Regions from separate parts of the Microbacterium sp. SORGH_AS_0454 genome, predicted to be linked through region 2. Evidence: predicted binding sites of a transcription regulator. Region 2 holds the regulator's gene; each other region holds the start of a gene.
What was found. The regulator HrcA, encoded in region 2, represses chaperone genes, less so after heat shock. The targets are predictions, from matches to a motif close to TTNGCACTCGNNNNNNNCGAGTGCNAA.
Positions count from the first base shown of each region.

Region 1: the regulator HrcA is predicted to act here: its motif matches at 1,856-1,882, upstream of groES (co-chaperone GroES).
Region 3: the regulator HrcA is predicted to act here: its motif matches at 1,028-1,054, upstream of groL (chaperonin GroEL).

Region 1 covers NZ_JAVIYS010000001.1:313,644-316,917, forward strand. The annotation lists gene QE454_RS01385 (ABC transporter substrate-binding protein) at 1-234, opposite strand, end outside; gene rarD (EamA family transporter RarD) at 401-1,342, opposite strand; gene groES (co-chaperone GroES) at 1,480-1,776, opposite strand; gene QE454_RS01400 (THUMP-like domain-containing protein) at 1,909-3,096, shown strand; gene QE454_RS01405 (hypothetical protein) at 3,106-3,274, opposite strand, start outside.
Region 2 covers NZ_JAVIYS010000001.1:2,785,038-2,788,311, forward strand. The annotation lists gene hemW (radical SAM family heme chaperone HemW) at 1-1,100, shown strand, start outside; gene hrcA (heat-inducible transcriptional repressor HrcA) at 1,185-2,225, shown strand; gene dnaJ (molecular chaperone DnaJ) at 2,288-3,274, shown strand, end outside.
Region 3 covers NZ_JAVIYS010000001.1:2,098,231-2,101,504, forward strand. The annotation lists gene QE454_RS09960 (LytR C-terminal domain-containing protein) at 1-590, shown strand, start outside; gene QE454_RS09965 (cold-shock protein) at 722-922, shown strand; gene groL (chaperonin GroEL) at 1,093-2,712, shown strand; gene QE454_RS09975 (GyrI-like domain-containing protein) at 2,788-3,186, opposite strand; gene QE454_RS09980 (cell wall metabolism sensor histidine kinase WalK) at 3,239-3,274, opposite strand, start outside.

The DNA.
Region 1 (3,274 bases), 2.5 Mb from region 2:
GATGTTGTACGTGAGGTCTTTGGCGGGGCCGGTCGAAGTCGACGAGTACTCGGGCGTGTACGAGGCGGGTTCGGCGGCGTTGCAGTCGATCGGGAAATCGCCTCCACCGGCGGCGTTGCCGGAGTCGGACGGAGTGCTGGTACCGGTACAACCGGCGAGGACGAGCGCGGTGACGCCGACCACGGCGAAACCGCCGATGACCTTCGCCGCACGCGAACGGGAGAGGACACTCATATGGGTGCTCCTTGGTGAGTTGGAACCGCGCGGATAACCCGCTCGGATTGTGACAAACCTAATGGCGCACTTGTAGCCGCGATGTTGCAATGTGTTAACGGTCGATTACGCGACCTAATCGTTACTTTTGCGCGGCAATTCCGAGCCGCGAAACGAAAGAAACAGGTCAAACGGGCTCGGACACGTCCACCGCAGCCCGGCGATGACGCCGCGAGGCGACGACGGAGTCGACGCTGAGGATTACGAGCGCCGCCCACACGAGTGCGAACCCGATCCACCGTTCGAGGGTCATGGGTTCGTGCAGCACCCATACGCCGATCCCGAACTGGATGATGGGCGCGACGAACTGCAGCAGGCCGATGACGGTGAGCGGTACGCGCCGTGCCCCCGAGGCGAACAGCAGGAGGGGGACGGCGGTGACGGCTCCCGCGAGCAGGAGCAGAACGGTGTGCAGTGCTCCCGCCGTGCCCAGGGTGATGCCGGTGAGGTTCGCGACGAACACCAGCTGGATCGCCGCGACCGGCAGCAGCCACAGCGACTCGAGGGTCAGCCCGCTCACGGCATCCACCGCCGGTCCGATCTGCTTCTTCACCAGGCCGTAGAAGCCGAACGAGAAGGCGAGGGTCAGGGCGATCCAGGGGAAAGCCCCATAGCCGATCACGATGACCGCGACCGCGACGACCGCCAGGCCGATGGCGATCCACGGCACGACGCGCAGCCGCTCACGGAGCACGATCACCCCGAGCAGCACCGTCACGATGGGGTTGATGAAGTAGCCGAGGCTTGTCTCGATGACGTGGTTCGTCAAAGCGCCGTAGAGGTAGGTCTGCCAGTTGATGTAGATGAGCACGCCCGCCAACGCGGTGAGTCCCATGAGCCGCGGCTGCCGCACGATCGCGAGGAACGGCCGCCACGTGCGCAGCACCGTCAACAGCAGCAGGCAGAACGCGAACGCGAGGATGATCCGCCAGGCGACCACCTCGAACGGGCCGGTGGGCTTGAGCTGCAGGAAGTAGAGGGGGAGGACGCCCCAGAGCAGGTACGCGCCGAGCGCGTACAGCGCCCCGCGGGTGCTCCCGCCGGTCGGAGCGGGAGGAGCGGGGGTCACCGCTTTAGCCTAGGGGTCCCCTCGACGACTCGGAGCGCCGACCGTCGCGTCTTTCCTGCCACATCGGACTCCGGCGGCGGGTACGAAGAAGGCCCCGGATGCCGTGGCATCCGGGGCCTTCGAACGATCTCACTCGATCAGCGGACGACGACCGCCAGGACGTCGCGAGCCGAGAGCACGAGGTACTCGTCGGCGCCGAACTTGACCTCGGTGCCGCCGTACTTGCTGTAGAGCACGCGGTCGCCGACGGCGACGTCGAGGGGGACACGGTTGCCGTTGTCGTCGATGCGGCCGGGGCCGACGGCGACGACTTCGCCCTCCTGCGGCTTCTCCTTGGCGGTGTCGGGGATGACGAGACCACTCGCAGTGGTCTGCTCAGCCTCGACCTGCTTGATGACGATGCGGTCCTCGAGCGGCTTGATGGAAACCGACACGGTCTACCTCTTCTTTCTCGTTACAGAAGACTTGTCAGCACTCACGCGGGGAGAGTGCTAATTCGAGTGTAGAGAAGCGCTGGCACTCACGCAACGCGAGTGCCAGCAAGAACCCCCGCCTAGGCTGAATCAGTGGATACCAGCGAGCTGACCGCCCTGCTCACGCCCGAGGGCCTGCGCCTCCTCGACGAGGTGGGCACCCTCGATTCGATCGATGAGGTCGCCCGGTCGGTGTCGCGCCTGCGGGCCGCCGGCCACTCCCCCGATCTCGTGTCGGCCGTCGTCGGCCAAGCACGCCTGCGGGCGCGCGCGACGGCGAAGTTCGGACCCTTCGCCGACCGCATGCTCTTCACGCGCGCCGGCCTCGAGCAGGCCACCCGCCTCTCGATCGCCGCCCGTCACGCCGGCCGCTTCCGCGCCGCGGGGATCGACAGCGTGGCGGACCTCGGGTGCGGGATCGGCGGTGACGCCCTCGGGATGGCGGGTCTCGGCATCCGGGTGCACGCCGTCGACGCCGACGAGGTGACCGCGGCCCTCGCGGCCTACAATCTCGCCCCCTTCGGCGACGCGGCGACGGTGCGGCACGCCCGCGCCGAGGACGTGGACCTGAGCGGGACGGATGCCGTGTGGCTCGACCCCGCGCGACGCACCGCCGGTCATGCCGAGACGCGACAGGTGTCGTCGGCCGACTGGTCGCCCTCGCTCGAGTGGGTCTTCGAACAGTTGAGGAAGACGCCGGGCGGCGTGAAGCTCGGGCCGGGCTTCGACCGCTCGCAGATCCCCGACGAGTTCGAGGCGCAGTGGATCAGCGCCGACGGTTCGACGATCGAGCTCGTGCTCTGGGCCGGCGCTCTCACCCGCGAGGGCGTTCGCCGCGCGGCACTCGTCGTGCGCGCCGACGACGCGTGGGAGCTCACCGCCCCGGGCGACAGCCCCGACGTCGAGGAGCGCGAGCTCGGCGAGTTCGTGCACGAACCCGACGGGGCCGTCATCCGCGCGCGTCTCATCGGCGAGGTCGGTCGAGCCCTGGATGCCGGCATGCTCGCGCCCGGCATCGCCTACCTCACCTCGGATGCGGCGTTGACGAGCCCGTTCGTGTCGTCGTTCCGGGTGCGCGAGCAGCTGCCCGCCGACCCGAAGAAACTCGCGCAGGCGTTGCGCGCGCGGGGCATCGGCACGCTGGAGATCAAGAAGCGCGGCGTCGACGTCGACCCGGCGGTGCTGCGGAAGAAGCTCGCTCTGCGCGGCGGTTCCTCGGCCACGCTCATCCTCACGCGCGTGGGGTCGAAGCGTCTCGCGCTGCTGGCCGACCGCGTCTGACGGCTCCGCTCACCCGACGGCGAGCTGCGAGAAGCCCCAGACCAGCCAGCCGACGCTGAACGCGACGGAGAGCAGCGCGAGCGCCAGGGCCCACACGGCGACCCGGCGGCTGTCGTGGGCCCGCCGGAGCGAGACGATCGCGAGAGTCGAGCCGATCACACCGACCGGAAGCAGCCAG
Region 2 (3,274 bases):
TGCGCTGCGGCTACTGCGATTTCAACACGTACACCGCGAGTGAGCTGCGCGGCGCCCGGCAAGACGACTTCGCCGACACGCTCGCCGCCGAAGTACGCCTGGCGGGGGGAGTGATGGATGCCGCGGGCGGCCGCCGCCCGGCATCCACCGTGTTCTTCGGAGGGGGCACGCCCACGCTTCTGCCGCCGGGGGATCTGGCACGCATGCTCGCAGCGGTGCGCGACGAGTTCGGGATCGACGCCGCTGCCGAGGTCACCGTCGAGGCGAACCCCGACACGGTCGACGACGCCGTCGCGCGCACGCTCGCCGACGCCGGAGTCACCCGCCTGTCGATCGGCATGCAGTCGGCGCGGCCGCACGTGCTCGCGGTCCTCGACCGCACGCACGACCCCCTGAACGTCGCCACCGCCGTGTCCGCAGCTCGCCGGGCCGGCCTCGACGTGTCGGTCGACCTCATCTACGGCGCGCCGGGGGAGTCGCTCGACGACTGGCGTGCGTCGCTCGACGCAGCCATCGCGCTCGAACCCGACCACATCTCGGCGTACGCGCTGATCGTCGAAGACGGCACGAAGCTCGCACGCCAGATCCGCTCGGGCGTCGTGTCCATGCCCGACGACGATCTGCAGGCCGACATGTACGAGCTGGCCGACGAGCTGCTCGGTGCCGCCGGGTTCGACTGGTACGAGGTGTCGAACTGGTCGCGAGGCGTCTCGCACCGCTCGCGGCACAACCTCGCCTACTGGCGCGGGAGCGATTGGTGGGGGTTCGGCCCCGGTGCGCACAGTCACGTCGGCGGCCTGCGCTGGTGGAACGTGAAGCACCCCGCGGCGTACGCGCAGCGCCTGGCCGCGCTCGAGTCTCCGGCCGCGGCGCGGGAACGCCCCGACGAGACGGCGCGCCGACTCGAGTCGGTGCTGCTGCGCAGCCGTATCCGCGAGGGGCTGGCGGTCTCGGAGATCCTCGGCGAAGGGCGTGAGGCGGTGGCATCCCTCATCGCCGACGGCCTGATCGAGGGCCGGGATGCCGTGAGGGGACGCATAGTGCTGACCCTGCGCGGGCGCCTGCTGGCGGATGCCGTGGTGCGAGCGCTCACGGTCTGATCCGCGAGCCCCCGGCACCGTGTCGGACCGATCCCGTAGAATTGGCACTCCGCAGATGCGAGTGCCAGACGGGAGGAGCAGCTCATGGTGTCGGAACGAGGCCTCCAGGTGCTCCGCGCGATCGTCCAGGATTACGTCGATACGCGCGAACCCGTCGGCAGCAAGGCGATCGTCGACCGCCACGCGTTCGGGGTGTCGGCGGCGACCATCCGCAACGACATGGCATTGCTCGAAGACGAAGAGCTCATCGTCGCCCCGCACACCTCGTCGGGGCGCGTCCCCACCGACAAGGGCTACCGCGTCTTCGTCGATCACCTCTCAGAACTCCGCCCGCTCTCGGGCGCCCAGCGCAGCGCGATCACCTCGTTCCTCGACGAAGCGGGCGATCTCGACGACCTGCTCGCCCGCACCGTCCGCGCGCTCACCCAGCTGACCGGACAAGTCGCGATCGTGCAGTATCCCTCGTTCGCCCGTGCCAACGTGACCCACGTCGAGCTCGTCGCCCTCGGCGGACCGCGCGTGCTGGTGATCCTCGTCACCGACACCGGCCGGGTGTCGCAACGGATCGCTCTCGTACCCGCCGAGCCGAGCGAGGCAGACGTCGTGCAGCTGCGCGCCCGCGTGGGGGCGGTGCTTGTCGGACGCAGCGTCGCCGACAGCTCGCACCAGGTGCAGGCGGTGCTCGCCGACGGACCACGGCCCGGTGTCGCCCTCGACGCGATCTCCGACGCGGTGCTGCGCATCGTGGGCGAAGAGCTCGAGGAGTTCCGCCAGGACCGCCTCGTCATGGCCGGGGCCGCGACGCTCGCCCGGCGCGAGTCCGACTTCCGCGGCAGCATCTACCCGCTGCTCGAGGCCATCGAGGAGCAGGTGACGCTCTTGCGTCTGATGAGCGAGATGGTCGCCGACGAGAAGGGCCTGTCGGCCAGCATCGGCCGCGAGAACGAGCCTTTCGGTCTCGTCGAGGCCTCGGTGCTGGCCAGTCGCTACGACGGCTCGACGGGCGGAGCGCGTGTCGGTCTGCTGGGCCCTACCCGCATGGACTACTCCTCCAATCTCGCGGCGGTCCGCGCCGTCGCGCACTATCTGACCCGGATGCTCGAAGACGACGACACGTCTCGCTGACGACGAACTCTCCGAGCACCCCACCCGAGAACGACCCCGCGCAAGCGGACAGGAAGGCGATTGTGGCTGACCACTACGAGGTCCTCGGCGTCGAACGCGACGCCAGCCCCGAAGACATCAAGAAGGCGTATCGCCGTCTGGCGCGCCAGCTGCACCCCGATGTGAACCCCGGAGACGACGCCTCAGAGCGCTTCAAGCTCGTCACCCATGCCTACGACGTGCTGAGCGACCCGGAGCAGCGTCGCCGTTACGACATGGGGGGCGACCAGAGCCCCTTCGGCGGCGGGGGAGCGGCCGGCTTCGGAGGCTTCAGCGACATCTTCGAGACGTTCTTCGGTGGCGGCGGTCAGGGCGGCGGCGGCCGCGGACCCCGTCCGCGTTCGCGTCGTGAGCGCGGCCAGGATGCCCTCGTGCGCGTCACCCTCGACCTGGGCGACGTCGTCTTCGGCACGCACCGCGACCTCGAGGTCGACACCGCCGTGCTGTGCGAGACCTGCCAGGGAGCCTGCACGCAGCCCGGCACCAGCGAGGTCACCTGCGACATCTGCCACGGCTCCGGCCACGTGCAGCGCACGGTGCGCAGCCTGCTCGGCAACGTCGTCACCAGCGCTCCCTGCAGTGTTTGCCAGGGTCACGGCACGACCATTCCGTACCCGTGCGGCACCTGCCAGGGGCAGGGGCGCGTGCGCGCGCGGCGCACGGTGTCGGTCGACATCCCCGCCGGTGTGGAGTCGGGCCTGCGCCTGCAGCTGCCCGGCTCCGGCGAGGTCGGGCCCGCGGGCGGTCCCAACGGCGACCTCTATCTCGAGATCACCGTCGAGGCGCACGATTCCTTCAGCCGAGAGGGCGATGATCTGGTCGCGACCCTCGAGGTGTCGATGCCGGATGCCATCCTCGGCACGAACACCACGATCCAGTCCCTCGACGGCAGCGTCGACCTCGAGGTGCGACCGGGCGTGCAATCCGGCGACGTCCTGACCATCAAGGGCCGCGGGATCACGCCGCTGCGGGGGAGCCAGCGCGGAGACCTCCGCGTCGGCGTGCACGTC
Region 3 (3,274 bases), 690 kb from region 2:
CCTTCCCTCGGGATCGCTTCGACGACCTGCCGACTGAATCCGGCCGCGTCGGCGCTCACCGGGCCGAGAACCCCCGTCTGCGCGGATGGATCGTGTTCCTGTGGGCGGCCATCGCCACCCTCTTGCTGATCATCGCCGGCATCTTCGCGACGCTCCTGGTCTCGGGGCGTATCTCGCTCGGTTCCGACGCTGCGCCGAGCCCGACCGTCTCGGTCGAGCCGACCATCCCGGCCGTCGTCGACACGTCGTACTCGGTGGTCGTGCTCAACGGCACTCCCGACAACGGCCTCGCGGCCTCCGTTCGCGATCAGATCGTGGCCGCGGGCTGGAGCGGCGACAACGTCGAGACCGGCAACTCCGACAGCACCGATTTCGCCGACACCACGATCTACTACCGCCTCGAGAGCGACGCGGCCGCGGCCGAGGGCCTGGCCCAGACGATCGGCGGTGCGCAGATCGCGCAGAGCGACTTCCTGCAGCCGACGGACGACCCGAACACCCCGGCCGACGAGAGCGACGTCAAGCGTCTGATCGTCGTGATCGGCCTCGACCGCGCGAGCGGTCAGCCCTCCGCTTCTCCCTCCTCCTGAGTCCGCGAGCGCCGCGTGTTTCCGCGGCGTAACAACTTGGATGCACGCGCGTCAACAATGCTCCGGAACCCCGATTCCGCGGCATCCTCCGTGCTTACGATGACCTCGTCGTTCAGCAACAGGAGATTCGCATGACGCAGGGCACTGTCAAATGGTTCAACGCCGAGAAGGGCTTCGGCTTCATCACCGTCGATGACGGGCAGGACGTCTTCGTCCACTACTCGAGCATCGAGATGTCGGGTTTCCGTGTCCTCGAAGAGGGACAGGCCGTCGAGTTCACCGTCGGCACCGGTCAGAAGGGCCCTCAGGCGGAGTCCGTTCGCCTGGCCTGAGCTCTGGCGAGAACGCCGCGGCATCCGACTTCCGGATGCCGCGGCGTTCGGCGTTTGCGGGGCGGCTCGTGGCTTGCACTCCCTAGGGGCGAGTGCCAGAATGAATTAGCACTCGCTTTCGTCGAGTGCCAAAATCTGCAAGTCACCCGTCCGGGAGGGACGACACACTTATGGCAAAGATCATCGCTTTCGACGAAGAGGCCCGGCGCGGTCTCGAGCGCGGCCTCAACACTCTCGCCGACGCCGTCAAGGTGACCCTGGGCCCCCGCGGTCGCAACGTCGTGCTCGAGAAGAAGTGGGGCGCCCCCACGATCACGAACGACGGTGTCTCGATCGCCAAGGAGATCGAGCTCGACGACCCGTACGAGAAGATCGGCGCCGAGCTGGTCAAGGAGGTCGCCAAGAAGACCGACGACGTCGCGGGTGACGGCACCACCACCGCCACCGTTCTCGCCCAGGCGCTCGTGCGCGAGGGCCTGCGCAACGTCGCCGCCGGCGCCGACCCCATCTCGCTCAAGAAGGGCATCGAGAAGGCCGTCAAGGCCGTCACCGACGAGCTCCTCGCCTCCGCCAAGGAGGTCGAGTCGAAGGAGCAGATCGGCGCGACCGCGTCGATCTCCGCCGCCGACCCCGCGATCGGCGAGCTCATCGCCGAGGCCATCGACAAGGTGGGCAAGGAAGGCGTCGTCACCGTCGAGGAGTCGAACACCTTCGGCACCGAGCTCGAGCTCACCGAGGGCATGCGCTTCGACAAGGGGTACATCAACCCCTACTTCGTCACCGACCCCGAGCGTCAGGAAGCGGTCTTCGAAGACCCCTACATCCTGATCGCCAACCAGAAGATCTCCAACATCAAGGACCTTCTTCCGATCGTCGACAAGGTGATCCAGGAGGGCAAGGAGCTCCTCATCATCGCCGAGGACGTCGAGGGCGAAGCGCTCGCGACCCTGGTGCTGAACAAGATCCGCGGCATCTTCAAGTCGGTCGCCGTCAAGGCTCCCGGCTTCGGCGACCGTCGCAAGGCACAGCTGCAGGACATCGCGATCCTCACCGGCGGCCAGGTCATCACCGAAGAGGTGGGCCTCAAGCTCGAGAACGCGACCGTCGACCTGCTCGGCCGTGCGCGCAAGGTCATCATCACCAAGGACGAGACCACGATCGTCGAGGGTGCCGGCGAGTCGGAGCTGATCGAGGGTCGCGTGACCCAGATCCGCCGCGAGATCGAGAACACCGACAGCGACTACGACCGCGAGAAGCTCCAGGAGCGCCTCGCGAAGCTCGCCGGTGGCGTCGCCGTCATCAAGGCCGGAGCCGCGACCGAGGTCGAGCTCAAGGAGCGCAAGCACCGCATCGAAGACGCCGTGCGCAACGCCAAGGCCGCCGTGGAAGAGGGTGTCGTCGCCGGTGGTGGCGTCGCGCTCATCCAGGCCGGCAAGAACGCTCTCGCGAACCTCGAGCTCACGGGTGACGAGGCCACGGGCGCGAACATCGTGCGCGTCGCCATCGAGGCCCCGCTCAAGCAGATCGCGCTCAACGCCGGTCTCGAGCCCGGCGTCGTCGCGAACAAGGTCGCCGAGCTGCCCGTGGGCCACGGCCTCAACGCCGCGACCGGCGAGTACGGTGACCTGTTCGCACAGGGCATCATCGACCCCGCCAAGGTGACCCGTTCGGCTCTGCAGAACGCCGCCTCGATCGCCGGCCTCTTCCTCACCACCGAGGTCGTCGTCGCCGACAAGCCCGAGAAGGTCGCCGCTCCCGCGGGCGACCCGACCGGTGGCATGGACTTCTGATCCCCGCCTAGGCAACACACGGAACGCCCCCTCCTCCGGGAGGGGGCGTTCTGCGTGCTGCGGACGTGGCCGCTGTCAGTTCAGCGGGCGGCAGACGTCGGTGACCAGAGCGTCACCCGGTACGCGGTCGGGGGTGGTCAGGTAGACGTTGAAGACGCGCGAGGCGAGAGTGTCGTCGCCGCGCGGGCTCAAGCCGTCTTCCACGAGGCGGGCGTTGATCATGTCGTGCGCCTGTGCGATCTGCTCGTACGGGCCCGTCACACGTGCGACGAGGCAGTCGCGGGGAGGCAGCTCGATCACGGTGAGAGGGGCGTCCACCGTCGTCCCGGGGGCGACGGGCACGAAGATCGACAGATCGACATCGTGCTCGACGTACTGGTCGTCGTGCTCGATGACGCCGCAGGCTCCGATCGGTGCGATCGACCGCTCGGCGAGGAGAGGCATGAGGCGGCCCCAGAGCTCCCCCTCGGCCATGAAGCCATCGTGTCCTCTCACATCGTGTGAGGGTCAAGCGTCGGGGCGCCCGTCACGTCTGCGCGTCGGGCCGGTACCCCTCGGGCAG